DNA from 2 places in the Dyella sp. LX-66 genome. Region 1 is predicted to be linked to the other one. Evidence: predicted binding sites of a transcription regulator. Region 1 holds the regulator's gene; the other holds the start of a gene.
What was found. The regulator FliA, encoded in region 1, starts transcription of late flagellar genes. The targets are predictions, from matches to a motif close to TAAAGTTTNNCNNNCNNNGGCCGATAA.

Region 1 (11,923 bases):
GGCATCTGCGCCTGATCGCGCTACTGGCGGAAAGCTTCCGCACGCTGCCGCCGGGTGCCGGAGCGATTTCGCCGGACGGCCTGCATGCGGTGGCGATGTTCGGCGGGCAGTTGTTTTCCGGCGCGGTGCGCGTCGCCCTGCCGGCGATGACGGCGCTGCTGGTGGTGAACATGGGCTTCGGCGCGATCAGTCGCGCGGCGCCGTCGATGAATCTGTTCGCGGTGGGTTTCCCGATCACCTTGTGCCTGGGCTTTATCGCCTTGTGGCTGTCGTTGCGTGCGCTGCCGGGAGCTTTTGGCTCGCTCGAAGAAAGCGCGTGGTCCTTGATGCGCGAGCTGCTGGGAGCTTGACGTGTCCGAGAGCGACGACCAGGAACGCACCGAAAAACCATCAGAAAAACGCCTGCGCGAAGCGCGGGAGAAGGGCGACGTTCCGCGCTCGCGCGATCTGTCGGGCGCCCTGGTGGTGCTGGCCGGTGTCGCCGCGCTGATGAGCGGCGGCGAGCGTGCGTTCGTCCACGCCAAGCGCGTCTACGAACTCGGCTTCGGCTACAGCCGCGAAGCGCTGTTCTCCGGCGAGCTGCCGGCGCGTGTGCTCGCTGCCGCGCTGCGCGAGGCGATGGCCCTGATCACGCCGGTCGCGGTGGCGACGATGTTGGCCACGTTCGCTGCCCCTTTGCTGCTGGGCGGCCTCAGTTTCAGCGCGCAGGCGCTGGAGCCGAAGTTCGACCGGCTCGATCCCATCGCCGGCCTCGGCCGTCTTGTATCGATGCGCGGCGCGGTGGAGCTGGCGAAGTCGCTGCTCAAGCTGGTGTTTATCGGCGCCGCGCTGGCCTGGTTCCTGTGGCACCGGCAGGACGCCATGCAGGCCACCGGGCGCGGCACCGTCGGTGCGGGCATCGCGCTGTCGCTGGCGCAGATGGGTAACGCTGCGCTGCTGTTCGGCACCATGCTGGCGCTGATCGGCGGCATCGATGCGGCTTACCAGCGCTACGACCACGGCCGCCGCCTGCGCATGACCAAGCAGGAGCTGCGCGACGAGAACAAGGAAAGCGAAGGCAATCCCGAGCTCAAGGGCCGCATCCGCCAGGTGCAGCACCAGCTGGCGCGCCGCCGCATGATGCAGGAGCTGCCCAAGGCCGACGTGGTGGTGACCAACCCCACCCACTTCGCCGTGGCGCTGAAGTACGACGAGAGCCGCATGCGCGCGCCGCGCGTGGTCGCCAAGGGCGCCGACGTGCTGGCCATGCAGATCCGCCAGGTCGCCGCCGGGCACCGCATCCCGATGGTGGAAGCGCCGCCGCTGGCGCGCGCGCTGTACGCCACCACGGAACTGGGCCGCGAGATTCCCGCCGCGCTCTACGTCGCCGTGGCGCAGGTGCTGGCCTACGTGTTCCAGCTGCGCCAGGCCGTCGCGCATGGCGACGCGCCGCCCGTGCCTCCTTCGCCGCAGGTCGATCCGGACCTGCTCGGCCCTTACCGCTGATTCTTTCCAGGACACCGCTCCATGGCTGCCGCAAGCGCAAGCGCGTTCGAGACCTTCAAGCAGATCACCCGCCGCGGAGCCGGCGCGCCCATCGTGATGCTGGCCGCGCTGGCGATGGTGATGCTGCCGATGCCGCCGTTCCTGCTGGACATGCTGTTCAGCTTCAACATCGCGCTGTCGCTGGTGATCCTGCTGGCGGTGATCTACGTGATGCGGCCGCTGGAATTCGCCGCGTTTCCCACCGTGGTGCTGATGGCCACCCTGCTGCGCCTGGCGCTGAACATCGCTTCCACCCGCGTGGTGCTGCTGCACGGCCATAACGGTCCGGGCGCGGCGGGCAAGGTGATCGAGGCCTTCGGCGAGTTCGTCATCGGCGGCAATTTCGCGGTGGGCCTGGTGGTGTTCGCCATCCTCACCATCATCAACTTCGTGGTGGTGACCAAGGGCGCCACGCGCGTGTCCGAAGTGACCGCGCGCTTCACCCTGGACGCCATGCCCGGCAAGCAGATGGCGATCGACGCCGACCTCAACGCCGGCCTGCTCACCCAGGAACAGGCGCGCGAGCGCCGCCAGGAAGTGCGCGAGGAAGCGGACTTCTACGGCTCGATGGACGGTGCCTCGAAGTTCGTGCGCGGCGACGCCACGGCGGGCATCCTGATCCTGGTGATCAATATCGTCGGCGGCTTCTTCGTCGGCGTGATGCAGCACGGCCTCAGCGCCGGCGACGCGGCCAAGACCTACACCTTGCTCACCATCGGCGACGGCCTGGTCGCGCAGGTGCCGGCGTTGATGCTGTCGATCGCCACCGCGGTGATCGTCACCCGCGTCTCGCGCGCGCAGGACATGGGCAAGCAGGTGCTCGGCCAGGTGTTCGGCCAGCCGCGTGCGCTGGCGGTGGCTGGCGTGGTGCTGGGCGTGATGGGCCTGGTGCCCGGCATGCCGAACATCGCCTTCCTGCTGCTGGGTGCGATCTGCGGCGGCGCCGCGTGGATGATGCTCAAGCGCGAGCGCGAAACGCGCGCCAAGCTGGCCGAGGAAGCCATCGCCGAAGCCGCGCCCGCCGCGGCGCCCACCGAGCGCTTGGAGCTGGGCTGGGAAGATGTCGCGGGTGTCGATCCGGTGGGTCTGGAAGTGGGCTATCGCCTGATCCCGCTGGTGGACAAGAACCAGGGCGGCGAGCTGATGGGGCGGATCAAGTCGGTGCGCCGCAAGCTGTCGCAGGAGCTGGGCTTCCTGGTGCCGCCGGTGCACATCCGCGACAACCTCGACCTTGGCCCCAACACCTATCGCATCACCCTGATGGGCGTGCCGATGGGCGAGGCCGAGGTGCACAACGAGCGCCTGCTGGCGATCAATCCCGGCCGCGTGCACGGCAGCTTGCAGGGCATCGCCACGCACGATCCGGCCTTCGGCCTGGAAGCGGTGTGGATCGAATCCGGCCAGCGCGACAACGCGCAGGCGCTGGGCTACACCGTGGTCGACCCCGCCACCGTGGTGGCCACGCATCTGTCGCACATCCTGCAGGGCCACGCGCACGAACTGCTCAGCCACCAGGACGTGCAGCAATTGCTGGACCGCCTCGCCGCCGTCGCGCCGAAGCTGGTGGAAGACCTGGTGCCCAAGCGCATGTCGCTGGGCGTGGTGGTGAAGGTGCTGCAGAACCTGCTGGCCGAGCGGGTGCCGATCCGCAACATGCGTTCCATCGTCGAATCCTTGGCGGAACACGCGGGCCAGAGTCAGGATCCCGGCGCGCTCACCGCCGCCGTGCGCGTGGCGCTGGGCCGCCAGATCGTGCAGGAGATCGCCGGCCTGGGCACCGAGATCCCGGTCATCACGCTGGCGCCGGAACTGGAGCAGATCCTGCTCGGTTCGCTGGCCAATGGCGGTGTGGCGGGCGCCGCGGTGGAACCGGGCCTGGCCGACCGCCTGCAGAGCGGCGTCGCCGACGCCGCGCGCCGCCAGGAAATGGGCGGCGAACCGGCCGTGCTGCTGGTCGCGCCGCAGCTGCGGCCGTGGCTCGCGCGCTTCACGCGCCACGTGGCACAGAACCTGCACGTACTGGCCTACAACGAGGTGCCCGACAACCGTCGGGTGCGTTTGGTGCAGGCGCTGGGACGCTGATCCGGCGCTGGAACTAGGGATCGAACCGACCGATGAAGATCAAGCGTTTCGTAGCCGCGGACATGCGCCAGGCCATGCGCGAAGTGCGTGAGGAACAAGGCCCCGACGCGGTCATTCTTTCCACGCGCCGTCTCGACGAGGGCGTGGAGATCATTGCTGCCGTCGACTACGACGAATCCCTGGTGCGCGAGGCCGCGCGCTCGGGCGAGCCGTTGCCGACCGAAGTGCGCATCGTGCGCGAGCGTGCGGCGGAACCGCCGGCGCTGCCGCCGAAGCCGCGGCGTGCGCCGGCGCCTGCGCCGGTGGCTCCCGTTGCCGCGCCGGTGCAGCGTGCCCCGGTAGCGCCGGTTGTCGCGCCAGTTGCCGCCGCACCGGTCGCCGCTGCAAAACCCGAACCGGCTGCCACGCCCGCCGAACCGGCCCCGCTGCATCCGATGGTGGAGCAGGCCGCGCTCGACACCGCGCGCATGCGCGCCGAGCTGGGCAGCCTGCGCGAGCTGCTGGAATCTCAAATGGCTTCGCTCGCATGGAACGACTTGCAGCGCCGCCATCCGCTGCGCGGCCGCGTGCTGCGCGACATGACGCGCATCGGCATCGAGCCCGATGTGGCGCGCCGCCTCGCCGACGAACTGCCCGACCGCCTCAGCGCCGACCAGGCGCGCTATCTGCCGCTGGGCGTGCTCAGCCGCAGCCTTGCCATCACCGGCTATGACGTCGCCGCCAGCGGCGGCGTGGTGGCCCTGGTCGGACCGACCGGCGTGGGCAAGACCACCACCATCGCCAAGCTTGCCGCGCGCGCGGTGCTGCGCCATGGCGCTTCGCAGGTGGCCCTGGTCAGCACCGACAACTACCGCATCGGCGCCGCCGCGCAGCTGGAGCACTACGGCCGCCTGCTCGGCACCCGCGTGTTTCCCGCGCACGATGCCGAAAGCCTGCGCGAAGTGCTCGACGTGCTGCGTGGCCGCCGCGTGGTGCTGGTCGACACCGCCGGCGTGGCCGGCAGCGATCCGCGCCTTGAGCAGCAGATGCAATTGCTGCGCGCCGCCGGCGAGCTGCGCACCTGCCTGGTGCTGGCCGCCAATGCGCAGGCGCAGGCGATCGACGACATGGTGCGCGCCTTCCTGCCGCAGCAGCCGCAGGCCTGCATCCTGACCAAGCTCGACGAAGCGCCCAGCCTGGGCGGCGCGCTGTCCGCGCTGATCCGCCACCGGCTGCCGCTGGACTACACCACCGACGGCCAGCGCGTGCCCGAAGACCTCGCCACCGCCGATGCGCGCGTGCTGGTCTGCCGTGCCGCGCAGGTGCTCAAGGGCAGTGCGCCCGCGGTGGACGAAGGCTATATGGCCGAGCGCTTCGGCCTGGCCATGGCAGGTGCACGATGACCACGCTGGCGATGGACCAGGCCTGGGGCCTGAGCAATCTGTTTTCGGCTTTTCATTCCTCGGGCGACAACGACGTGCGTCCGCTCGCCGCGGGTTCCGGCCATTCGCTGCCCGCCGCGCCGCCGCGCCGCTGCCGCGCGATCGCCGTGGCCGGCGGCAAGGGGGGCGTGGGCAAGTCCACGGTGGCGGTGAACCTCGGCATGTCGCTGGCCATGGCCGGGCGCGAGGTGGCGCTGCTGGATGCGGACCTGGGCCTGGCCAACCTGGACGTGCTGCTCGGCCTGCAGCCGTCGCGGCATATCGGCCATCTGCTCGACGGCAGCTGCTCGCTCAGCGAATTGATGCTGCCGGCGCCGCATGGGCTGAAGGTGATCCCGGCAGGCTCCGGTGCGCGCCGCCTGGCCCAGCTGGATACGCGCGAGCACGCCGCGGTGATCCGCGCCTTCGACGAACTGCCCGATCCGCCGGAATTCCTGATCGTGGACACCGCCGCCGGCGTGGCCGACAACGTGGTGATGTTCGCCGCGGCGGCCGACGACGTGGTGCTGGTGGTCTGCGACGAGCCGGCCTCGCTCACCGACGCCTACGCGCTGACCAAGGTGCTCAGCCGCGACTTCTGCGTGCGGCGCTTCCACGTGGTGGCCAACATGGTCCGCCATGCCGGCGAGGCGCGGCAGCTGTACGAGAAGCTGGCCCGCGTGTGCGACCGCTTCCTGGATGTGGCGCTGGATTTCATGGGCGCGGTTCCTTACGACGAACACCTGCGCCAGGCCATCCGCCGCCAGAGCGCGGTGGTGGATCTGTGGCCGGCCAGCCGGTCCGCACGGGGATTCAAGCAAATGGCGGGTGCGGTCGATACATGGGGAGAACCCCTGCGCACGGGTCGCGACCGCATCGCTTTTTTTGGAGGGCAGGTCGCCATGGCGCCGGACCCGGTACGCGAGGGGGGTGTGAGATGAGCGTGGCTTCCGAATATCTGCAACTGCAACGCGAAAGCACGGAGGAGATGGTGCGCCGGCACGCTCCGCTGGTGCGCCGTATCGCCTATCACCTGATGGGCCGGCTGCCGCCCAGCGTGGACGTGGACGACCTGGTGCAGGCCGGCATGATCGGCCTGCTGGAAGCGGCGCGGAACTACGCGACCGACCGCATGGCCAGCTTCGAGACCTATGCGGGCATCCGCATCCGCGGCGCCATGCTGGACGAGCTGCGCAAGACCGATTGGACGCCGCGCTCGGTGCATCGCAAGTTGCGCGAGGTCTCGGAGGTGGTGCGCCAGATCGAGAACGAAACGGGCGCCGACGCCACCGACGCCGAGGTCATCCGGCGGCTGGGCATCGACGCGCAGGAGTACCACCAGATCCTGGCCGACGCGGCCAGCGCGCGCTTGCTCAGTCTCTCCGCGCCGGAGGACGACGAGGACGGCGCCGCGCTGGACGTGGCCGACCAGGAAGGCCTGGGGCCGCAGGACCGCTTCGAGCAGGAAGGCATGCGCGGGGCGCTGGTCGAGGCGATCGGCGGGCTGCCGGAGCGCGAACAGCTGGTGATGTCGCTGTACTACGAGCAGGAACTGAATTTGAAGGAGATCGGCGCCGTGCTCGGCGTGACGGAATCGCGGGTGTGTCAGATCCATGGCCAGGCCCTGATCCGGTTGCGCGCACGGATGACCGGTTGGCGCGAGCAGGGTGCGGCAGCCGAAAGCGGTAAGCCGAAGAAGTTGAAGAGTACGGGTTAAAGCGGTCACTCCACGCTGGCGCCCTTCTCCCGCCGGGAGAAGGTGGCGGCAGCCGGATGAGGGTTCGGGCGGAGCGCAAGACATCACTCTCGCGCTCCGCCCGAACCCTCACCCCAACCCCTCTCCCGAGGGGAGAGGGGCTAAAGCACAACGCTTCAACCAATACGCAATCTAAAGACCTGGAGAGAGGCGTTTGGACAAGAACATGAAAATCCTCGTGGTGGACGACTTCTCCACCATGCGGCGCATCGTGCGCAACCTGCTGGTGGAGCTGGGCTTCACCAATGCGCTGATCCAGGAAGCCGACGACGGCGTCAATGCCATGGCGGTGCTCAAGCAGCAGTCGTTCGACATGGTGGTGACCGACTGGAACATGCCGAACATGACCGGCATCGACCTGCTGCGCGCGATCCGCGCCGAGCCCGCGCTGAAAGGCCTGCCGGTGCTGATGGTCACCGCCGAGAACAACCGCGACCAGATCATCGCCGCCGCCCAGGCCGGCGTGAACGGTTACATCGTCAAGCCCTTCACCGCGGTCACGCTGAAGGAAAAGCTGGACAAGATCTTCGAGCGGCTCGCCGCGCAAGGAGCAAGCGCATGAGCGCCGTGATGATTACCCCCATGAGCGCGGCGCTGCCGCAGGAAGTGCAGGAACTGCTGGCCAGCCCCGACGGCGCCGCCTTCGAGATGGCGCTGGACACCATGGTGCGCCAGCGCGAGCAGCACCTGTTCCGCGCGCTGGGCCTCTTGGCCCGCGACCTGCACGAAGCCGTGCGCCGCCTCGGCGGCGAGCTGGCCCAGGAAGGCGTGCCCGGCAGCGTGGCCGACGCGCGCCAGCATCTGCACGACGTGCTGGAGATGAGCGCCAAGGCCGCGCATCGCAGCATCGATTTCGCCGAACGCATGCGGCCGCAGGCCACCGCCCTGGAAAGCAGCGCCGATGCCGTGCTGGCCGGCGGCGGCGAAGCCGCGGAGCTGGCGACGCAGGCGCGGCAGTTCGCCGGGCAGTGCCGCGAAGGGCTGTCGGACATGGTGATGGCGCAGTCCTGGCAGGACCTGTCCGGCCAGCGCATCAAGAAAGTGTCCACCTTTATCGGCAGTGTGGAATCCTCGCTGCTGGAACTGGTGCGCCTCACCGGCGCGCTGGCCGGCGGCGAAGCGCCGGTGGCCGCGGCCAAGGTGAACAGCCAGGACGAGGCGGACCGCCTGCTCAGCGAATTCGGTTTCTGAGCGCGGGGTTCTGATGGATCCGTCACTCGACAGCGAGCTGCGCGACGATTTCCTGGTCGAGGCCGGGGAACTGGTGCAGCGCCTGGGCGAACAGCTGGTGGCGCTGGAGGAAGCGCCGCGCGACGCCGAACTGCTCAATGCGGTATTCCGCGCCTTCCACACGGTGAAGGGCGGCGCGGGCTTCCTCGGCATCGACCCGATGGTGCAGCTGTGCCATCACGCCGAAGACCTGCTCAATGAAGCGCGCTCCGGCCACGTGCTGATCGACGCAGCGCGGATGGACGCATTGCTGGAAGCGCTGGACCTGGTCAACGCGATGATGTCCGCGCTGGCTGCGTCCAGCGAGATGCCGGTGGCGCCCGCGGCGCTGCTGGTGCGGCTGCAGCCGCATGCGGCGCGCCCGCCGGCTCCGGCACCCGCTCCCGTGCCGGCGCCCGCGCCGGTGGCGGAAGAGGGCGGCACCATCGACGACAGCGAGTTCGAGGCGCTGCTCGACAATCTCTACGGCATGGGCGGCGCGCCGGGCGCACCGGTGCAGCCGCCGGCGTCCGAGACGATCGACGACGCCGAATTCGAAAAGCTGCTGGACAACCTGCACGGCAAGGGCAAGGCGCCCGGCACGCCGGCGCAGCCGTCGGCCAGCACCATCGACGACAGCGAGTTCGAAGCGCTGCTCGACAGCCTGCATGGCAAGGGCGCCGCACCCGGCGCCGCGGCGAAGGCTGCCGCAACGCCTGCGCCGGCCAAAGCCGCGGCAAAGGTCGCGCCGCCGCCGGAAGCCACCGTGCGCGTGGATACCGGCCGCCTCGATGCGCTGGTCAACCGCGCCGGCGAACTGGTGCTGGTGCGCAACCGCCTGCTCAGCCTCGCCGCCAGCAGCGGCGACGAACCGTTCAACACCGCGGCCGGTGAACTCGATCGCGTGGCCGATGAACTGCAGGGCGCCGTGCTCGGCATGCGCATGCAGCCGGTGGGTCGATTGTTCCAGCGTTTCCCGCGCATCGTGCGCGATCTCGCCCGCCAGCTCGGCAAGGAGATCGAGCTGGTGCTGGAAGGCGAGGACACCGACCTGGACCGAAGCCTGGTCGAGGCGCTGGCCGATCCGCTGATTCACCTGCTGCGCAACGCGGTCGACCACGGCCTGGAAACACCGGACGTGCGCGAAAGCGCCGGCAAGCCGCGCAAGGGCCGCGTGCGCCTGGCGGCCAGCCAGCGCGGCGAACGCATCGTGATCGTGGTGGCCGACGACGGCCGCGGCATGGATCCGGACATCCTGCGCCGCAAGGCGGTGGAGAAGGGCGTGATCGACGCGGCACAGGCTTCGCGCCTGTCCGAGACCGAATGCCTGGAACTCATTTTCCGTCCCGGCTTCAGCACGGCCGCACAGGTCTCCGACATCTCCGGTCGCGGCGTCGGCATGGACGTGGTCAAGACGCGCGTGGCGGAACTCGGCGGCACCTTGCAGGTGCGCTCGAAGCTGGGGCAGGGCAGCGAGCTTGAGCTCACCGTGCCGCTGACGCTGGCGATCGTGCGCGTGCTGATGGTGCGCGTCGGCGCGCGCCTGTTCGCGATGCCGCTGAGCAACGTGGACGAAGTATTCGAACTTTCCGCCGGGCAGGACCGCCTGCTCGACGGCAGCCTGATCGCCGCGCATCGCGACCGCGCGCTGCCGCTGGGCGACCTGGCCGCATGGTCCGCGGCCGCGCCGACGGCGGGCCGCCACGTGGTGGTGCTGCATATCGGCCACCAGCGCCTGGGCTGCCTGGTGCACGACGTGCTCGGCCGCGAGGACGTGATGGTCAAGCCGCTGGGTCCGCTGTTCGCCGGCACCGCCGGCGTGGCCGGCGCGACCATCACCGGCGACGGGCGCCTGGCCCTGGTGCTGGACCTGGCGGGCCTGGCCGGCGAAGGCGGCCCGTGGCAGCTGGCGCCGCGGGTATCCCCAACACTAGAGGCGGTGGTCTGACATGGATCTGGTTAGCGTCATCGGCACGATCCTGGCCTTCGTGGTCGTGATCCTCGGCACCATCCTCAAGGGTTCCAGCGTGGAAGCGCTGTGGAACCCGGCTGCTTTCGTGATCGTCTTCGCCGGCACCATCGCCGCCCTGCTGGTGCAGACCCAGGGCAAGGTGCTCAAGCATGCGATGGGCATGCTGCCGATGATCTACAAGCCGCCCAAGCACGTGCCCAACGATCTGATCAGCCGCGTGATCGGCTGGAGCGAGATCTCGCGCCGCCAGGGTCTGCTCGGCCTGGAGCCGCAGATCGAATCCGAGCAGGACCCGTTCGTGCGCAAGGGCCTGCAGCTGCTGGTCGACGGCAGCGAGCCGGAGGCCATCCGCGGCGTGCTGGAAGTGGAGCAGGACACGCGCGAGCACGAGGACCTGGCCGGCGCGAAAGTGTTCGAGCAGGCCGGCATCTATTCGCCGACCATGGGCATCATCGGCGCCGTGATGGGCCTGATGGCCGTGATGCAGAACCTGGCCGACCCCAGCAAGCTGGGCCACGGCATCGCTGCAGCTTTCGTCGCCACCATCTACGGCGTGGCGCTGGCCAACCTGCTGATGCTGCCGATGTCCTCGCGCCTGAAGGGCATGATCCACAAGCAGGGCAAGATGCGCGAGATCATCATCGAAGGCCTGGTCTCGATCGCCCGCGGCGACAATCCGCGCCAGATCGAAAGCCGCCTGCAGGGCTACCTCACATGAGGAAGAAGAAGCACGAGGACCACGTCAATCACGAGGCCTGGGCGATCCCCTATGCCGACCTGATGACGCTGCTGCTCGCGTTCTTCGTGGTGATGTACGCGGTGTCGGTGGTGAACGAGGGCAAGTACCGCGTGATGTCCGAGTCGATCATCGAAGCCTTCAACGGCAACAACAAGCAGATCCAGCCGGTGCAGACCAACAGCGCGACCGCGCCTGCGCCGGTGCCGGCCAAGCGCTCGACCAGCACCACGCCGCCGTCGCTGCGCCCGCGCCTGGCCGTGGCGCTGCCCTCGCAGTCGCTGCCGCCGCAGATGACCCAGGGTTCGCTGACCACGCGCGAGAACGCGCAGGAAAACCTGCAGAAGATCCAGGACGAGGTGCAGCACGCGCTGCAGCCGCTGATCGACCAGAGCCTGGTGGTGGTGCGCCGCACGCAGAGCTGGCTGGAGATCGAGATCCGCACCGACATCCTGTTCCCCAGCGGCGTGGCGCGGCTGTCGCCCGAGGCGGACACCACGCTGCGCAGCGTGGCCGGCATTCTGTCGCCGTTCCCGAATCCGCTGCGCGTGGAAGGCTATACCGACGACAAGCCGATCAATACCTCGGTCTTTCCGTCGAACTGGGAACTGTCCGCCGCACGTGCGGCGAGCGTGGCGCGGCTGTTTGCCGACAACGGCGTGGATCCGAACCGCATCGGCATCATGGGCTGGGGGCAGTACCGTCCCGCCGCGGACAACGTCAGCGAGGAAGGCCGCAACCGCAACCGCCGCGTGCTGGTGGTGGTGCTGGGCGACCAGCAGGGCCCGGCGCGCTTCTACAGCGATGCCGATCGCGCGGAGCCGGCGGTGGCGCAGGCGGCGCCGGCGAAGGTGCCGGATGCGTCGGCGCCGGTCATGCATGTTGTCGCGCCACCTGCGGAACACGCTGTGTTGCCGGAGGCGATTCCCGCGGTCGCCGTGCCTGCGGTGCCGACCGGCAGTTTGCCGGTGGCCGCGAAGTTGCGTGCCGTGCAGATTGCGCCCGCCGAGAACGGCTGAGCTGGGCGCCGCCATGACTTATCAAGAGACTTACGCATGAATCAGGACCGCGCTTCCGCGCCTCCCGCCGAGCGCGGCTGGCTGATCTTTCATCTTGCGGGGCAGCCATATGCGGCGCCGCTGACGCAGGTGAGCGAGGTGGTGCGCGATGGGGATATCACGCCGGTGCCGGGGGCGGCGGCGGATCTGCTTGGCATTCGCCAGTTGCGGGGGCGCATTGTGCCG
Region 2 (17,757 bases), on a different contig from region 1:
CCGTGCGGTTCCTGCGTGGTTTCGAACGCGAACACCACCGAAGTGAGGAAGGCGCGCGAAGCGCCGGCAAAGATCGCCGCCATGCACACCAGCGCGGCCATGCGCGGATCCACGTGAAGCCAGGGCAGGTAGGTAACGGCCAGCGTGCCGAACACGCCGCCGAGCGCACCGCCGATGGTGAACAGCGGTGCCAGCGTGCCGCCGGAGGTGCCGCTGCCCAGCGAGATCGACCACGACACGAACTTCAGCAGGCACAGCGCCAGCATCGCGCCCAGGCCGAGCTGGCCGCCGAGCACCGCGCTGATATTGGTGTAGCCCACGCCCAGCGTGGTGGGCAGGACATAGCCGACGATGCCGGTGACCACGGCGCCGAGCGCCGGCCACCACATCCAGTGGATCGGCAGCTTCTCGAAGCCGTCCTCGATCGCGTAGACGATGCGTGTGATGCCAACACTGAGTGCGCCGATGATCAGCCCCAGCACCAGATAGGCCAGCAGCGCCCGCATATCGGGCGCGGCCAGCGCGGGCATGGCGAACATCGCCTCGCTGCCTTCCAGCGCGAAGCGCACGCCGGTGCCCACCGCGGCGCCGAGCGCGACCGGAATCAGCGAACGCGCGCGGCGTTCGAACAACAGCAGCTCCAGCGCCAGCAGCACCGCCGATACCGGCGCGTTGAACACCGCCGCCATGCCGGCCGCGGCGCCGGCGGCGAGCAGGGTCTTGCGCTCTTCCGCGGTGACATGCAGCAGCTGGCCGACCAGCGAACCCAGCGCGCCGCCGGTGGCGATGATCGGGCCTTCCGCACCGAACGGGCCGCCGGTGCCGATGGCGATGGCGGAGGACACGGGCTTGAGCCAGGTGATGCGCGGCGGGATGCGGCTCTCGTTGAGCAGCACCTGTTCCATCGCCTCGGGAATGCCGTGGCCGCGGATCGCGCGCGAGCCGAAGCGCGCCATCACGCCCACGATCAGGCCGCCGATCACCGGAATGGCGATGACCCACAGGCCGAGATGGTTATCCGCGGGGCTGGAGAACTCGAAGCTCCAGCGGCCGTAGAAGGCGAGGTTGGTGACCAGCCCGATCAGCCCGGTAAGCGCGCGCGCCACCAGGGCGACGAGCGCGCCCAGCAGCATGGCCAGCGCACCGATCCACACCACGCGGGTGCTGAGCGGCCGGAACCGGCGCGGCATATGGGCATCGGCGAGCGACGGGTCCAGCGAAGGGGCGAGCGGAAGCGCCGCACGCGAGTGCGGTTCTTGAGGCGTATGCATGGGGAAAGAACCCTGAGGAAGGCGTGCAGCCGTGCAAGGTTACGCAAAACGGCGGCGCGTAGCTGGCTGGAAAATGAACAGGCAACCAAGCCGCCGCAACTTCCTGCGCACCAGCTCTTTCGCACCCTGCGCCCTGCTGCGCGAACCAGATGCGACAGAGGCAACTCCGCGCCGGCAAGAAGGCCGAGCGCTGAGCGTACGATGGCGCCTCCGCCCTCCCGCGAGACGCCGCCCATGAAGCTCGGCCCCGTCATTCCCATTCTGCGCATGTTCGATATCGCCAAGGCGCGCGAGTTCTATCTCGACTTCCTCGGCTTCGCGGTGGATTGGGAACATCGCTTCGAGCCGGGCACGCCGCTGTACATGCAGGTATCGCGCGGCGACTGCGCATTGCATCTGTCGGAACATCACGGTGACGCCAGCCCTGGCGCCACCGTGCGTATCGCGATCGACGATATCGACGCACTGCATGCCGAGCTGAGCGCGAAGAACTACCGCTACGGCCGTCCCGGCGTGGAAACCATGCCGTGGGGGCTGCGCGAGCTGGCGGCGCACGATCCGTTCGGCAACCGCCTGATCTTCTACGCGCAGCCGTAGCGCCTCAGTGCGCGGCGGCGACGGGCAGCTCGCCGGTGACCTTGCCGTTCTCGTCCAGCGTCTGCACCTTGGGCGTGCCGTCCGCCGCCACCATCAGCAGCAGGCGCGTGCGGCCTTGCGCGTCCATCATGCCCAGCCCGACCGTGCCGTCCTGGCCGCGCCCCATCGACATGCGCGTCTTTGGCTTGCCGCCGTGCGAGGCGTAGAACGCCTCGATGCGCCTGGTCTGTTCTTCCGGCGGCAGGTTCTTGATCTGGTCCAGCAGCTGGATCAGTTCCAGGATAGGGAAGGGCGGCTGGTCGATCAGGGTGATGCGGTTGCTGTGCGCGTCGCCGTCCTGGCTGGCGTCCAGGGTCATGGTCTGGTCCTGCTCGTAGGCGTCGAATGAGAGATGGCCGTAACTCTGCTTGGTGCCATCGGCGCTCTTTTCGCCGCCGAAGATCAGGCCGCCATTCTCGGTGCCTTCGTCATTGAGGAAGATCATGCCCGCGGTCTTGCGGCTGGGGTGCGGGTATTCCTTGTTCTTGATGTAGATGCCCGGCGCCTTGTCGGTGTTGGAGACGACCATGCGCAAGGTGCCATCGGGTTCGCGGATATTGATGCGCTGCACGTCGAGCTGCTCGATCGAAAGCTTCTTCGGCGCATCGACGAAACCGCTCAGCACGGTGACGGCGAACACGGCGGTAAGCACGCCGGAATAGATGATCAGGAAACGCTGGCTGCCGGACATCGCGGGACTCCTGAAACGAAAAGGGCGGGACCACGATGCTGTGGTCCCGCCCGCAAGAGAAACGTGATGGCTGCCGCGTCAGAAGACGCTGGTGGTCTCAGAAATGGATCACGGTGCGGATCGACTTGCCTTCGTGCATCAGATCGAACGCCTCGTTGATGCGCTCCAGCGGCAAGTTGTGCGTGATGAACGGATCGAGCCGGATCTCGCCGCTCATCGCCTGCTCCACCATGCCCGGCAACTGCGTGCGGCCCTTCACGCCGCCGAACGCGCTGCCGCGCCACACGCGGCCGGTCACCAGCTGGAACGGACGCGTGCGGATTTCCTGGCCCGCGCCGGCCACGCCGATGATCACGCTCTCGCCCCAGCCCTTGTGGCAGCACTCCAGCGCGGCGCGCATCACGTCCACGTTGCCGATGCATTCGAAGCTGAAGTCGACGCCGCCGTCGGTCAGCTCGACGATCACTTCCTGGACCGGCTTGGCGTGGTCCTTCGGGTTCACGCAGTCGGTGGCGCCCATCTCGCGCGCCAGTTCGAATTTGCCCGGATTGGTGTCGATGCCGATGATGCGTCCGGCCTTGGCCTGCACCGCGCCCTGGATCACCGCCAGGCCGATGCCGCCCAGGCCGAACACGGCCACCGTGTCGCCGGGCTTCACCTTGGCGGTGTTGTGCACGGCGCCGATGCCGGTGGTGACGCCGCAGCCGAGCAGGCAGACCTTTTCCAGCGGCGCCTGCGGATTCACCACGGCCAGCGAGATCTCCGGCACCACGGTGTATTCGCTGAAAGTGCTGGTGCCCATGTAGTGGTAGATCGGCTCGCCGTTGTAGGAGAAGCGCGTGCTGCCGTCCGGCATCAGGCCCTTGCCCTGGGTGGCGCGCACGGCCTGGCACAGGTTGGTCTTGCCGGAGAGGCAGAACTTGCACTGGCGGCATTCGGCCGTGTACAGCGGAATGACATGGTCGCCCGGCTTCACGCTGGTGACCCCTTCGCCCACTTTCACCACGATGCCGCCGCCTTCATGGCCGAGCACCGCGGGAAAGATGCCTTCCGGATCGTCGCCGGAAAGCGTGAAGGCGTCGGTATGGCAGACGCCCGTATGCGTGATGCGGACCAGTACTTCGCCCTTGCGCGGCGGGGCGACGTCGATCTCGACGATCTGCAGCGGCTGGCCCGGTCCGAAGGCAACGGCGGCGCGTGATTTCATGATGTGTGTCTCCAGCAAACGGCAACAAAGAAAGGGCGGGGCTTATTTCAGATAGGAGCGGACCAGCTCGGTCATCTCGCGCACGCGTTCGGCGCGGCGTTCGTCGGAGCTGGCGGGCGCGCCGAATTCCTCGCGGATGTGCGCCTCCATCACCTCGGCCATCAGGCCGTTGACCGCGCCGCGCACGGCGGCGATCTGCTGCATCACCGGGGCGCAGTCGGCACCGGCTTCCAGCGCGCGCTCCAGCGCTTCGAGCTGGCCGCGGATGCGGCGCACGCGGCCGAGGACGCGCTTTTTCTCGGGGAGAGAGTGGGGCATGCCCGGGGTCCGGTATCTATACTGGGGTAGAGTATCCGGGGCGGTGCGGCAAGGGTCAACATGAGGCCGATCTTTTCCGTTTTGGAAAAGCTGTCTCCGCTTCGGGCCGCTATGTCGTCGCAAATCGAAAAGCTAGCATGTCCCTCATCGGCCAGCCGCGTCCCGCGGCGGCGACTATCGAGGTTGATCCCATGCTCCGCTCGCTCTGCGCGCTGTCCGCCGTCGCCGCCGTTTCGCTCGCCGTCGGTGCACATGCCGAATCCGCGCTGCTGCAGCCGCGCGCCCTGATCGTCGACGGCAGCCTGCCGAAGGCGCAGGCCGAGGCGCAGATGCTGGCCGCGCGCCGCTACGACACGTTCTGGAACACCGGCGACGAAGCGCTGGCCAAGGCCGCGCTGGCACCGGGCTTCACCGACCGCACGCCGCCGCCGGGCCGCGCGCAGGGGCTGGCCGGTCCGCTGGCGGCGTCGAAGACGATGCGCGCGGCGATCCCGGACCTGAGTTGCGAGATCGAGCAGATGCTCGTGGCCGGCGACCGCGTGGTGACGCACCTGCATTTCCGCGGGCATTTCACCGGGCGCTTCAAGGACACGCAGGGCCGGGGCCAGGCGATCGATTTCATCGCCACCGATATCTACCGCGTGGCCGACGGCCGCATCACCGACAACTGGCATCTGGAAGACAACCTCACCGTGCTGCAGCAGCTGGGGCAGCTGCCGGCGCCGGGCCAGTCGTCGTGAGTGCCGCATGCACCTTTTTGCAACACCTCCTGCGACAGGATGGCCCGTTGCCGCGCAGCTTCCATCACCCGCTGATTTCCCTTTCGAGGTAAGCCCATGCACATCGATCTTTCCGGCAAGAACGCCCTGGTCACCGCTTCCACCGCCGGCATCGGCCTGGCCATCGCCACCGGCCTCGCGCAGGCGGGTGCCAACGTGATCATCAACGGCCGCAACCCCGGCACCGTGCAGCAGGTGGTGGACAAGCTGCGCAAGCAATTGCATGGCGCGAACGTGGAAGGCGCAGCGGCGGACCTGTCCACCGCCGCGGGCGCGAAGGCGCTGACCGATGCGGTGCCCAGCGTCGACATCCTGGTCAATAACGCCGGCATCTTCGGGCTCATTCCGTTCTTCGATATCGACGACGCGGAATGGGAGCGCTACTTCCAGACCAATGTGATGTCCGGCGTGCGCCTGTCGCGCCATTACATGCGCGGCATGATGGAACGCAGCTGGGGGCGCGTGGTGTTCATCTCGTCGGAGTCGGGCCTCAATATCCCAGTGGATATGGTGCAGTACGGCTTCACCAAGACGGCGCAGCTGTCGATCGCGCGCGGCCTGGCCAAGGTGGCCGCGGGCAGCGGCGTTACTGTCAACAGCGTGCTGCCCGGGCCGACCTTGTCCGACGGCTTCAAGGACCTCGTGCGCGAGCAGGCCGAACGCGAAGGCAAGAGCTACGAACAGATCGGCGACGAGTTCGTCAAGGCGCACCGTTCCAGCTCGATCATCCAGCGCATCGCCAGCACGGAAGAGGTGGCGAACATGGTGGTGTACACCTGCTCGCCGCAGGCGTCGGCAACGACCGGCGCGTCGCTGCGCGTGGATGGCGGCGTGGTCGACACGATCTAGCGGCAACCCGACCTGCTCCCTCTCCCCTCCGGGGAGAGGGCTGGGGTGAGGGGCCGGCCGGAGCGCCAGGTTGAATCTCGCGGACAGGTGCTTTTGATGAGATCGGCACAAAAAAAGCCCCGCTATGCGGGGCTTTTTTGCAAGGCTGAAATGACCGGGACTCAGCCCTTCTTCTCGGCCTTGTAGCGCTCGATCCCGTTGAGGATTTCCGCCTTGGCTTCGTCGGCGCCGCCCCAGCCCTCGAGCTTCACCCACTTGCCCTTCTCCAGGTCCTTGTAGTGCTCGAAGAAGTGGCCGATGCGCTCCAGCCAGTGGCCGGAGACTTCCTTGATGTCCTTGATGTGGGAGTAGCCGTTGAAGATCTTGGCCACCGGCACCACCACCAGCTTCTCGTCGGCGCCGGCTTCGTCGGTCATCTTCAGCATGCCGACCGGATGGCAGCGGATCACCGAGCCCGGCACCAGCGGCAGCGGCAGGATCACCAGCGCGTCCAGCGGGTCGCCGTCGCCGCCGAGCGTGCCCGGCACGTAGCCGTAGTTGCAGGGGTAGCGCATCGGCGTGGACAGGATGCGGTCGACGAAGATCGCGCCGCTTTCCTTCTCCACCTCGTACTTGACCGGCTCGGAATCCTTGGGGATTTCGATGATGACGTTGATTTCGTTCGGCACGTCGCGGCCGGCGGAGACGAGATGCAGACCCATGGTGATTCCTTGACTGGATAAGGCTTGGGGAAAGCTCGCAAGCATACGGCAAAGGCTGCTGCGTCGCAGCAGGCCGGGCCGGCGGGTTCAGGGCGGCGTCAGTGCCGCGGCGCGCTCAGCGCTGGTAGGGACGCTCGCGCAACCACTTGGTGGCAATCCATTTTTCGCCCTTCAGCACGGGCAGGCCGGCGTGCAGCGAGCTCTGGTCGCCGGTGTCGTAAGCGAAATAGACGGCCGAACCGCGCAGGGCCGTGACGGTGAGGCCGGCCGCCGGAAAGCCGGTGCCGCCGCCTTCCTCGGGCGTGTTGAGGTACATCACGATGCTGGCGATGCGCTGGCCGCCGCGCGCGGTCACCGCGGCAAAGCCCGGCTGGGTGGGATCGAACCAGTCGAAATGCGGCTCGTATTCCTGGCCGGGCTGGTAGTGCAGCACCTGCAGGCCTTCGCCGTGGTCCATCGGCAGATCGACCAGTTTGGCGATGCGCCGCTCGATGCGTTCGATCAGCGGCGTCTCGGCGAGGCGGAAGAACATGCCGTTGCTGGTGCGGCGCTCGTCGGTCTGGTGGCGGCCGGCTTCGTCCACGGTCAGCGAGCGGGCCAGGCGCGGCGAGGCGAGGCCGATCAGTTCTTCGCATTCGCCGTCGGTGAGCAGGCCGTCGAGCACGCGCACCACGGGGCTGTCCAGGCTGGTGCTGACGCGCACCGGATGGCCGTCCGCGATGCTGGACGGCGCCGCCGGATGCGTGGTGCGCTTCGCCCCGGCGCGCGGGATGGTCGCGTTCAACGCGGCCAGCGGCACACCCAGGACTTCAGCCACTGCGCGGTGGCATTGCTGCTGGTCGTAGCCGGCTTCCTGCATCAGCTTGACCACTTCCAGCGGCGTGTGGCCGCCGCGGGCCGTGGCGAGGATCCAGTCGCGCAGTTCGGGGCGGGTCTTGTGGAAGGATTTCATGCGATATCGGCCGGCCGGGGCGGTGGGTAGGTTGGGGTGAGCACAGCGAACCCCAACGTGGCGATGACCGTGCTAGGCCCGTTGGGGTTCGCCTTCGGCTCAACCCAACCTACTTCAGATGCTCCCACAAGTACGTATAGCCCAGCGCGTTCATGAAGGCCGACTGCTTGTTGTCCGCCGCCGCGCCATGGCCGCCTTCGATGTTCTCGTAGAACGCGGCGTCGTAGCCCAGCCCCGCCAGCTTCGCGTACATCTTGCGCGCATGCACCGGGCCGACGCGGTCGTCGCGCGTCGAGGTGGTGAACAGCACCGGCGGATACTTCTGGCCGGCCTTCGCATTGGTGTAGGGCGAGAACGTCTTGATCCAGGCCCATTCCTCCGGCTTGTCCGGATCGCCGTACTCGGCCATCCACGAGGCACCGGCGGACAGATGCGTGTAGCGCTGCATGTCCAGCAGCGCCACCTGGCTGACGATCGCGCCGTACAGCTGCGGATACAGCGTGAGCATGTTGCCCATCAGCAGGCCGCCGTTGCTGCCGCCCATCGCGCCCAGGTGCGCGGGTGAGGTGATGCCGCGCTTGATCAGGTCCTGCGAGACCGCGGCGAAATCCTCGTAGGCGCGCAGGCGGTTGGCCTTCAGCGCGGCCTTGTGCCAGCGCGGGCCGTATTCGCCGCCGCCGCGGATATCGGCAATGACATACACGCCGCCCTTGTCCAGCCAGGCGCGGCCCACGCTGCCGCTGTAGGCCGGCTGCAGCGAGATCTCGAAGCCGCCGTAGCCGTACTGCAGGGTGGGGTTCTTGCCGTCGGCTTTCAGATCCTTGGAGGCGATCTCGAAGTAGGGCACGCGCGTACCGTCCTTCGACGCGACGAAGTGCTGGCTCACGCGATATTTGGAGGCGTCGAAGAACGCAGGGCTGTGCTTGATCGCCTGCGGTTCGCTGCCGCCGAGCGTGCCGGCGTACAGCGTGGTCGGCTGCAGGAAACCGCTGACGGTGAGGAAGTAGTCGTCGCTGTCGTCCGCGTCGATGCCGGTGGCGGCGATGGTGGAGAGCTGCGGCGCGCCGCCCAGGCTTTCGCGCTTCCACGCGCCGGCCTGCGGCGTGAGCACTTCCAGGCGGTTCACCACGTTGTCCATCACGTTGAGGATCAGGTGATGGCGGGTCCACGAGTGGGCGTCCAGCGCGGTGCTTTCGGTCGGTTCGAACAGCACGGTCAGCGGCAGCTTGCCGTCCTGGTACTTGCCGGCCATGTAGTCGTCGAAGCGGGCGGCGAGCAGGGAGCCGGATTTATACGTCTTGCCGCCCAGCGTCCAGTCGCTGCGCGGCGTGACCAGCAGCCATTCGCGCTGCACGTCGGTGCTGGCGTCGCTGGGCACGTCGATCTTGCTGAGCTTGCCGTCCTTGCCGCGCAGGAAGGTCTCGCTGTCGTAGAAGGCAATCTGGCGATGCACGAAATCGCGCTCGAAACCGGGCGTGTGATCGCGCTCGGCGGAGATGCTCATGTCCTCGTGCTTGCCTTCGTACACGGTGGTGGCGGACGACAGCGGCGTGCCGCGCTTCCATTCCTTGACGATGCGCGGGTAGCTGGAGGCGGTCATCGAGCCGGGGCCGAAATCGGTGGCCACGTACAGGGTGTCCTGGTCTTTCCAGGTGACCTGGGTCTTGGCCTCGGGCAGGGCGAAGCCGTCCTTCACGAACTGCCTGGACGCCAGGTCGAATTCGCGCACCACGTCGGCGTCGGCGCCGCCGCGCGAGAGCATCAGCAGGCAGCGCTTATTGGCCGGCTTCAGGCAGTCGGCGCCATGCCACACCCAGTTCTCTTTCTCCGCCTTGGACAGCGCGTCGAGGTCGAGCACCGTCTCCCAGGCGGGTTGTTCCTTGGCGTACTCGGCGGGCGAGGTGCGCCGCCACAGGCCGCGCGGGTGTTCCTTGTCGCGCCAGAAGTTGTAGTAGTGGTCGCCGATCTTCGCCACGAACGGAATGCGTGCGTTGGAGTCGAGCACTTCCAGAATGCGCGCGTCGAGCTGCTTGAACTCGGGCGTGTCGGCGTACTTCTTTACCGTCTCGGCATTGTGCTGGCGCACCCAGTCGAGCTGTTTCGCACCGTCGATGTCTTCCAGCCACAGGTTGGCATCGGTGGTGGCGGGCGGCGTGGCGGCGTGGGCGATGCCGGTCATGGATAAGGCCATCAGCAGGGAAAGGGAAAGCTTGTTCACCGGAGTTCCTTGTGGGGGCGGCGGTCGGGGCATTCAAACAGGTCGCAGTGGAACAGGAAACCGTCCCGCCGCGCAAAAAAAAGCCGCCGGGAGAACCGGCGGCACTCGGGGAGACCCGAAGACCTCGGCGCCATGCCTGGCGCCGGGCTCGGTTGTTGTGTAATGCCTTGGCTTAGAAGTCGTAGCGCGCGGTGATGCGGAAATAGCGCGGGTCCGACACGTTCAGTTCGCGCAGGTAGAGCTGGTTCGGCGTATTGCGCGCGCTGGTTTCGTAGCGATAGTTGTAGGCCGTGGCCACCTGGCGGTTCAGCACGTTGATCACGTCCAGCTGGAGGGTCAGCTCCTTCAGCCAGGCCGGCGAATAGGCCACGTTGAGGTTCAGCTGGTAGGTCCACGGCGCCGAGCCGTGCGAGCCGCGCGGCGAGAAGGCGTAGTCCGCCGACGGGGCGACGTAACCCGCCGTACCCGGCGTGGTGCCCGAGCCGGACAGGCCGCAGAACCAGTAGGCCGCACCGCTGTACAGGCCCTTGTCGGCCGTCGGGTAGTGGCTGGTGCAGTTCTTCGGACGGCCGGAGGCGGCGATCAGCGACGCGCCGAAACGCCATTCCTCGGTGGCCTGGAAGTAGCCGAACGCCTTGATCTGGTGCTTGCGGTTGTTCGGCAGCAGGCCGTTGGAGCCGACCATCAGCTGCGGCAGGTCCCAGTCCTGGGTGGTCGACACGTCGGCCTGGCCGCCGTTGCCGGTATCCAGGTCGGAGGCCAGCTGGCCTTCGGTGTTGCCGTAGTTGCGCGAGTAGGTGTAGTCGACGCGGCCGTACCACTTGTCGGCGAATGGGTGCTCCAGGAACAGGTCGACCGCGTAGTACTTGCGCTTCAGTTCCGGCAGGCCGAGCTCCTGGCGGCTGTAGTGGATTTCCTTGAAGCTGCCGTCGGTCTGCTCTTCCAGGAAGGTGTTGCCGGTGCCCGGATTGAACAGGAAGCAGCGGCCGCCCAGGGCCGGGGTGCAGGTGTCGTCGATCGCGCTGCGCAGCTTGCGGTAGGTCAGCTTGGCGCCCCAGTTATAGGTCGGGCTGAGCTGCTGCTCCATGCCGGCGATGTACTCGTCCTGGAAGTGCGACTTCAGGCCCTTGGCCGCCACGGTGCGCGGATCGGGAGCTTCGCCGCACTCCAGGTTGGTGGACACGGCATTGGTATTGCCGCAGGTGTAGCCCAGCGCGCGGTTGACCGCCACCGGGGTGAGACCGGTCGGTGCGCCGGTCGTCGGGTCGACGCCGGTGTAGGTGTAGTACTCGTTGGTGATCAGCGAGCCGGACGCGCCGCGCACCGCGACGTTGTTCGGCATGGCCAGGTGGTAGCGGCCGGCGTTGGCGAACAGCTTCAGCGAGGAATCGCCGTAGACGTCCCAGGCCGCGCCGATGCGCGGAGCGAGCTGGTGGCGCTGGCGGGCATAGGGCTCACCGTTGCCGTTGTAGTTGGTGAACTGCTCGTTGCGCAGGCCCAGCGAGAGCAGCCAGCGGTCGGAGATCTGCCAGCGGTCTTCGATGAACTGGGCCTGCTGTTCGGTCTTCACCTTGGCGTTCTGCGTGCTGTAGGCGCGCGAGACGAAATAGCCCTGTGTGCCCAGGCCGCCGGCCGAGGCCGGCGAGGCCACGCCGTGGCTGGCGTCGATGCCGATGTTGGCGTTCTTCTGCCAGCCGTACACCCAGGCGTAGCCGCCGGGATAGGCCGAGCCGGTGAGCGATTCGGCGGTCTGCGCGTCGTAGCCTGCGCGCAGGGTGTGGTCGCCGAGGCGGTACTCGACGTCCAGGCGCCAGCCATGGGTCTTGTCGTTCGCGCCCGGCAGCAGCAGCGAGGACACCGCGCCCTGCTGGCAGGCGCCGTAGGTCAGGCCGGGAGCCTGCACGGTGGCCGAGGACGAGATGTACGGGCAGTTCGGGTCATAGCCGAACGGCTCCTGCAGATGCTTGATGTTCTGCTTGCCGACCAGCGCCGACACGGTCAGGTCGTCGGTGATGTAGCTGGTGTACTTGGCGATGTAGAGGCGGCTGGAGTCCTTCTGGTGCACGCCGCCGTTCTTGACGTCGCCGTGCGAGGAGTCCTTGTAGTTGAAGGCGTAGCGGCTGGAGTCGTAGACGATGTTGTCCTGGACGCCGGTGAACTCCAGGATGTTGCTGTCGGTGATGTTCCAGTCGATCTTCGCCGTCCAGCGCGGCATCTTGTAGGTGTAGTCGTTCCAGCCGGTCTTGGCCACGGCGGTGGACGAGTTGGAGAACGAAGCGACGGAGTTGCCGTCCTGCTTGGTCATCTCGCCGTCGACGTAGAAGAACAGCTTGTCCTTGATCAGCGGGCCGCTGAAGTAAGCGCCGTAGGTGTTGTACGAGTACTGGTTCTTGTTGCGGTACCAGTACAGCGTGCCGTCGGTGGGCGTGGTGCTGCCCGCGCCGTAGAAGCCGGTGTTCGGGAAGTAGTTGTTGCGCGGGTTGGCGCGCAGCGCTTCCGGACGCAGGATGGCGTACACGCCGCCCTTCCACTGGTTGGAGCCGCGCTTGGTGACGATGTTGATCACGCCGCCGGTGGAGCGGCCGAACTCGGCGCCGTAGCCGCCGGTGAGCACCTGCTCCTGGTCGATCGCGTCGAACGGCAGGGTGGTGGCGCCCAGCGACTGCAGCGGGTTGGTCACCGCATAGCCGTTGATGTAGTACGCGTTCTCCGACGAAGCCGCGCCGCCGAAGCTCGGAATGTTGCCGAAGCCGGTGGTGCTGTAGCTGGAGTTCTCCACCACGCCCGGTGCGAGCAGGGCGGCGGCGCCGACGCTGCGCGCGATCGGCAGCTTGTTGAGCTGCTCGGAGGTGAGCACGGTGCGCGTGTCGACCGAGGACACGTCGATCGCCGGCAGCGCGGAGGCCACCACCGACACGCCTTCGAGGTTCTTCGCGTCGCCGCCGGCCGCGGCCGCCGCGCCGAAGGACACTTCGGTACCGCTGGAAATGGCCACCACGATGTTGTCGCGGGTGCTGACGGAGCTGCCGTTGTTCTGCAGCGTCACCTTGTACTTGCCCACCGGCAGGGTGGAGAAGCGGTAGCGGCCGCTGTCGTCCACGGTGACGGTGCGGCTGAAGCCGGTCTCGGTGTTCTCGGCGACGACCGTGGTGCCCTGCTTGGCGGCGATCTGGCCGAAGATCGAGCCGGTGGTGTTGGACTGCGCGAGTGCGCCGGTGCTGGCGAACGCGAGGCCCATGGCGAGCGTCAGTGCGGAATAGCGCAGCGAACGCGCCGCCGTGAAGGTGGTGATGGTCATTACAACAGACTCCCCCAGAGATGAATTCGAAAGGCGCGGGTGCGGGCCCCGCGCGGTCAAAAAGGGACGCACTCCGGCGGCAGCAGGCCGCAAGAACCTGCTCCGGTTCCTCCCCAGGAACCAGAAATGCGCGTCGGATTGCGTTTTCCCCGTGGCCGGATGACTTCCGGCCTAGATCGGTTCTAGCGAAGACTTACGAATGGGTCAACACGTTCGTAACAAAAAACGTATAGGTATTTTTCACAGTGCTTTGACGTCAATGATTTACAGAGACATGCGCGACCGTAGGGCCTTGCGTGGCGATCGTTGAAACTTACGCCGGACTTGCTGGCTGCTTGCGTGAACGTGACGGGCAAAGAAAAAGCGGCCCTTGCGGGCCGCTTCTTGTGTATGGACGTCCGAAGTTTAGACGTCTAAATGGATGGCGCCGGATTCAGAGCAGCGGGATCAGCAGCAGCGCCACGATGTTGATGATCTTGATCAGCGGATTCACCGCCGGGCCCGCCGTGTCCTTGTAGGGGTCGCCCACGGTGTCGCCGGTGACCGCGGCCTTGTGCGCGTCCGAGCCCTTGCCGCCGTGGTGGCCGTCCTCGATGTACTTCTTGGCGTTGTCCCAGGCGCCGCCGCCGGTGGTCATCGAGATGGCCACGAACAGGCCGGTGACGATGGTGCCGATCAGCACGCCGCCCAGCGCCTGCGCGCCGGCCTCGGCGCCGCCCAGCCACTTGAAGCCGAACACCACCAGCACCGGCACCAGCACCGGCAGCAGCGAGGGCACCAGCATTTCCTTGATCGCGGACTTGGTCAGCATGTCCACCGCGCGCGAGTAGTCCGGCTTGGTGGTGCCTTCCATGATGCCCTTGATCTCGCGGAACTGGCGGCGCACTTCTTCCACCACCGAACCCGCCGCGCGGCCCACGGCTTCCATCGCCATGGCGCCGAACAGGTAGGGGATCAGGCCGCCGATCAGCAGGCCGATGATCACGTAGTGGTTGGAGAGGTCGAAGCGGAAGTCGCTCACGCCCAGGTGCTGGCTGAGGTTGTGCGTGTAGTCGGCGAACAGCACCAGCGCGGCCAGGCCGGCCGAGCCGATGGCGTAGCCCTTGGTCACCGCCTTGGTGGTGTTGCCCACGGCGTCGAGCGGGTCGGTGACGCCGCGCACTTCCGGCGGCAGCTCGGCCATCTCGGCGATGCCGCCGGCGTTGTCGGTGATCGGGCCGTAGGCATCCAGGGCCACCACCATGCCGGTCATGCTCAGCATGGCCGTGGCCGCGATGGCGATGCCGTACAGGCCGGCCAGCGAGAACGCGCCCCAGATCGCCGCGCACACCGCCAGCACCGGCAGCGCGGTGGACTTCATCGACACGCCGATGCCCGCGATGATGTTGGTGGCATGGCCGGTGGTGGAAGCCTGCGCCACGTGGCGCACCGGGCCGTATTCGGTGGCGGTGTAGTACTCGGTGATCACCACCATGGCGCCGGTGAGGGCCAGGCCGATCAGCGCGCAGCCGTAGAGCTTGCCCACGCCGTAGGCGGATTCGGACATCAGCTGGCTGGTGATCGGCCAGAACGCGATCGCCGCCAGCACGGCGGACACCGCCACGCCGGCGTACAGCGCATTCATGATCTTGCCGCCCGGCCGCGAGCGCACGAAGAAGGTGCCGATCACCGAGGCGATGATCGAGGCGCCGCCCAGCAGCAACGGGAACAGCACGCCGTTGGCGCCGGTCTGCTCGGCCATCACGCCGCCCAGCAGCATGGTGGCGATCAGGGTTACCGCGTAGGTCTCGAACAGGTCGGCCGCCATGCCGGCGCAGTCGCCGACGTTGTCGCCCACGTTGTCGGCGATCACCGCCGGGTTGCGCGGGTCGTCCTCGGGAATGCCTGCTTCGACCTTGCCGACCAGGTCGGCGCCGACGTCCGCGCCCTTGGTGAAGATGCCGCCGCCCAGGCGCGCGAAGATCGAGATCAGCGAGGAGCCGAAGGCCAGGCCGACCAGGGCGTGCAGGGCACGCATGCCCTCGTAGCCCAGGTGGCGCAGCACCGCGTAGTACGCCGCCACGCCCATCAGCGCCAGGCCGACCACCAGCATGCCGGTGATGGCGCCGCCGCGGAACGCGACGTTGAGCGCCGAGGCCAGGCCCGAACGCGCCGCCTCGGCGGTGCGCACGTTCGCGCGCACCGAGACATTCATGCCGATATAGCCGGTCGCGCCCGACAGCACCGCGCCGATGGCGAAGCCGATGCCCGTGCCCCAGTCCAGGGCCAGGCCGATGACGATGAAGAGCACCAAGCCGACGGCACCGATGGTGGCGTACTGCCGGTTGAGGTAGGCCCGTGCACCTTGCTGGATCGCCGCGGCGATCTCCTGCATGCGCTCATTGCCCGGTGATTTCGCCAAGATCCAGCGCACCGAGAGCGCGCCATACAGAACTGCCACGACCGCACATGCAAGCACGATCCACAAGCCATACTGCTGCAGCATCGAAGCCTCCCCATCCCGGTTGTAGTGACCGCCCTTTGCGGGCGGGTCCGGCGAGTATAGGCAGAGGTCGGCGGGGCTTATGTTGTGCGACGCAACGCGTAGGCCATGACGATTGCATCCGCGCAAGAAAAAGGCGGTGTCCGTAGACACCGCCTTCACCAAGTTCCTTCCCCGATCGCGCGCGCTGCTTAGTTGAGCACCATGTCCAGGATGATGCCGGTACCGACGGCGACCAGCAGATAGCCGCCATCGTCGCGCACCCAGTGATAGCCGTACGGCGGCGGGCGCAGGCGGTAGTAGCGGTAGTCGTTCACCACATAGACCGGACCGTAGTAGCGCTCGCCGCGCGCCCAGCGATGGTGCGGGCGGTAGTAGCCGCCGTGGTAGTAGCGGCGGTCGTCGTGCCAGCCGCGGTCGGGGCCGCGCCAGTGGTCGTGGCGGTCCCAGTCGCGGCGGCTCCAATCCCGATGACCGTCCCTGCGCTCCCAGTTGCCGTGGCCGCGGTCGCGGTCGTCGTGGCCATGGCGGTCGCCGCGGTCGTGCCCGCGGCCGTGATCGTTGTCGGCCAGCGCGGCGCCGCTGCCGAGCAGCAGGCCGGCGGCGAGAAACAGGCTGCCGAGGAACTGTGTGCTTGGCTTCTTCATATGCGCTCCTCCCGACGGACTGCCGTCGTTAGGAAAGATCGTAGAAAGCTGCGTCTGAACGCCGGGGCTTATTCGTCACAGGATCTTCATCTGGCGGTCAGCCGTGTCACCGCCACGACACCGTGGTTATATCGAATTGAAATAATTGATTTAAAACAAGGTTTTTCCTAAAGCGCGGCAGCGGACGGCCGATGCAGGGGCCATCCCCCGCTCCCCAAGCAAAGGTGTCTCCATGCATTTCCCCCTGTCCCGTCCACGGTGGGCGGCGTTGTCTTTGCGTGCCCGTCTGTTTCTGCGACTGGGCGGCTTGTTGCTGTTGATGCTGCTGATCGGCGGCGCCGCGGTAGGGGCGCTGGTGCATGCCGACCGGCGCATGGGGGCATTGGTCGCCGATGCGCTCAGTCCGGTGTCCGACGTGGGCCGCATCCAGAACGACTACAACGACAGCCTCAATGCCCTGACCCATGCCGGACTGACGCGCTTGCCCTCGGCGCTGGATGAAGCCAAGACCTTGATCCAGTCCAACCGCGTCGATATCGAGCGGACCTGGAAGCATCTGCAGGCCAGCGGCCTGGCGCGCCAGGAAGCGCAACTGATCGGCGTGACCGATGCCCACCGCAAGGCCGCCGAGCAGGTGGTCGAGGAGGCGATCAAGCAGCTGGAAGCGGAGCAGTACGACATCGCCCAGGTGCAGATCGCCTCGGATGTGCAGCCGGCTTTTGTTCCGCTGCATGCCGATTTCGCCAATCTGTTCGCCAAGGCTTTGCAGGCCGGTGACGATGCGGCCGCGGCGGCGCATCGGGAAAGCCGCCGTGCGTTGGTGGTGCTGCTCACCGTGCTGCTGCTCGGGTTGGGCGCGGCCGCGGTGGTCGACAGTCTGCTGATCCGCACCATCACCCGCTCGCTTGACCAGGCGGTGACGGTGACGCAGCGCATCGCGGACGGCGAACTTGGCCACGCCATCGAACCCGGCCATCACGACGAGATCGGCACCCTGCTGCGCGCCCTGCAGCGCATGGACCAGCGCCTGGCCCTGGTGGTGCGCCAGGTGCAGCAGAACGCGGCCGGCGTGACGCACGCGGCCGATCAGCTGGCCCACGGCAACGACACCTTGCGCCAGCGCACCCAGGCGCAGGCCGAAAGCCTCGCCGGCACCGGCATCTCGATGACCCGCATGACCGACGCCGTACGCCGCAACGCCGACAGCGCGGCCCAGGCCGACCGCCTCGCCGCCGCCGCGCGCCTGCAGGCCGAGGACGGCAGCGGACTGGTGGCGCAGACCATGCGCTCGGTCGAGGCGATCGACGCGGCGAACCGGCGCATGAGCGATATCGTCGGCGCGATCGACACGCTGGCCTTCCAGACGCGCCTGCTCGCCTTGAACGCCACCGTGGAGGCTGCACACGCCGGCGAACACGGCCGCAGCTTCGCCGTGGTCGCCGACGAAGTGCGCCAGCTGGCCCAGCGCAGCGCCGAGGCGGCGCGCGATATCCGCCATCTGATCGAAGACAGCCGCGGCACGGTCGAAGCCGGCGCGGCCCTGGCCGACCGCTCGGCGCAGGTGCTGGAGCGCATCGTGGAAAGCGCGGTGGAGGTGTCCCGCACGGTGGCGGGGATCAGCGCGAACAGCCGCGGGCAGTCCGACGGCATCGGCGAGATCGGCGGCGCCGTGCGCCATATGGACGAGACGACCCGCCAGAACGCGACC

Region 2: KK141_RS14610 (methyl-accepting chemotaxis protein) is a predicted target of FliA. The motif match lies at 16,218-16,244, and genes of this name have one in related genera.

Annotation. Positions count from the first base shown of each region.
Region 1 is NZ_JAHFVJ010000001.1:68,836-80,758, reverse strand. It holds gene fliR (flagellar biosynthetic protein FliR) at 1-350, shown strand, start outside; gene flhB (flagellar biosynthesis protein FlhB) at 352-1,485, shown strand; gene flhA (flagellar biosynthesis protein FlhA) at 1,507-3,606, shown strand; gene flhF (flagellar biosynthesis protein FlhF) at 3,639-4,988, shown strand; gene KK141_RS00390 (MinD/ParA family protein) at 4,985-5,947, shown strand; gene KK141_RS00385 (RNA polymerase sigma factor FliA) at 5,944-6,723, shown strand; gene cheY (chemotaxis response regulator CheY) at 6,917-7,324, shown strand; gene KK141_RS00375 (protein phosphatase CheZ) at 7,321-7,953, shown strand; gene KK141_RS00370 (chemotaxis protein CheA) at 7,967-9,919, shown strand; gene KK141_RS00365 (flagellar motor protein) at 9,921-10,661, shown strand; gene motD (flagellar motor protein MotD) at 10,658-11,698, shown strand; gene KK141_RS00355 (chemotaxis protein CheW) at 11,735-11,923, shown strand, end outside.
Region 2 is NZ_JAHFVJ010000006.1:383,256-401,012, forward strand. It holds gene KK141_RS14545 (chloride channel protein) at 1-1,190, opposite strand, end outside; gene KK141_RS14550 (glyoxalase superfamily protein) at 1,506-1,868, shown strand; gene KK141_RS14555 (hypothetical protein) at 1,873-2,598, opposite strand; gene KK141_RS14560 (S-(hydroxymethyl)glutathione dehydrogenase/class III alcohol dehydrogenase) at 2,696-3,805, opposite strand; gene KK141_RS14565 (metal/formaldehyde-sensitive transcriptional repressor) at 3,848-4,123, opposite strand; gene KK141_RS14570 (ester cyclase) at 4,315-4,863, shown strand; gene KK141_RS14575 (SDR family oxidoreductase) at 4,960-5,751, shown strand; gene ppa (inorganic diphosphatase) at 5,913-6,452, opposite strand; gene KK141_RS14585 (2OG-Fe(II) oxygenase) at 6,568-7,404, opposite strand; gene KK141_RS14590 (prolyl oligopeptidase family serine peptidase) at 7,514-9,583, opposite strand; gene KK141_RS14595 (TonB-dependent receptor) at 9,795-12,920, opposite strand; gene KK141_RS14600 (sodium-translocating pyrophosphatase) at 13,354-15,405, opposite strand; gene KK141_RS14605 (RcnB family protein) at 15,594-16,049, opposite strand; gene KK141_RS14610 (methyl-accepting chemotaxis protein) at 16,324-17,757, shown strand, end outside.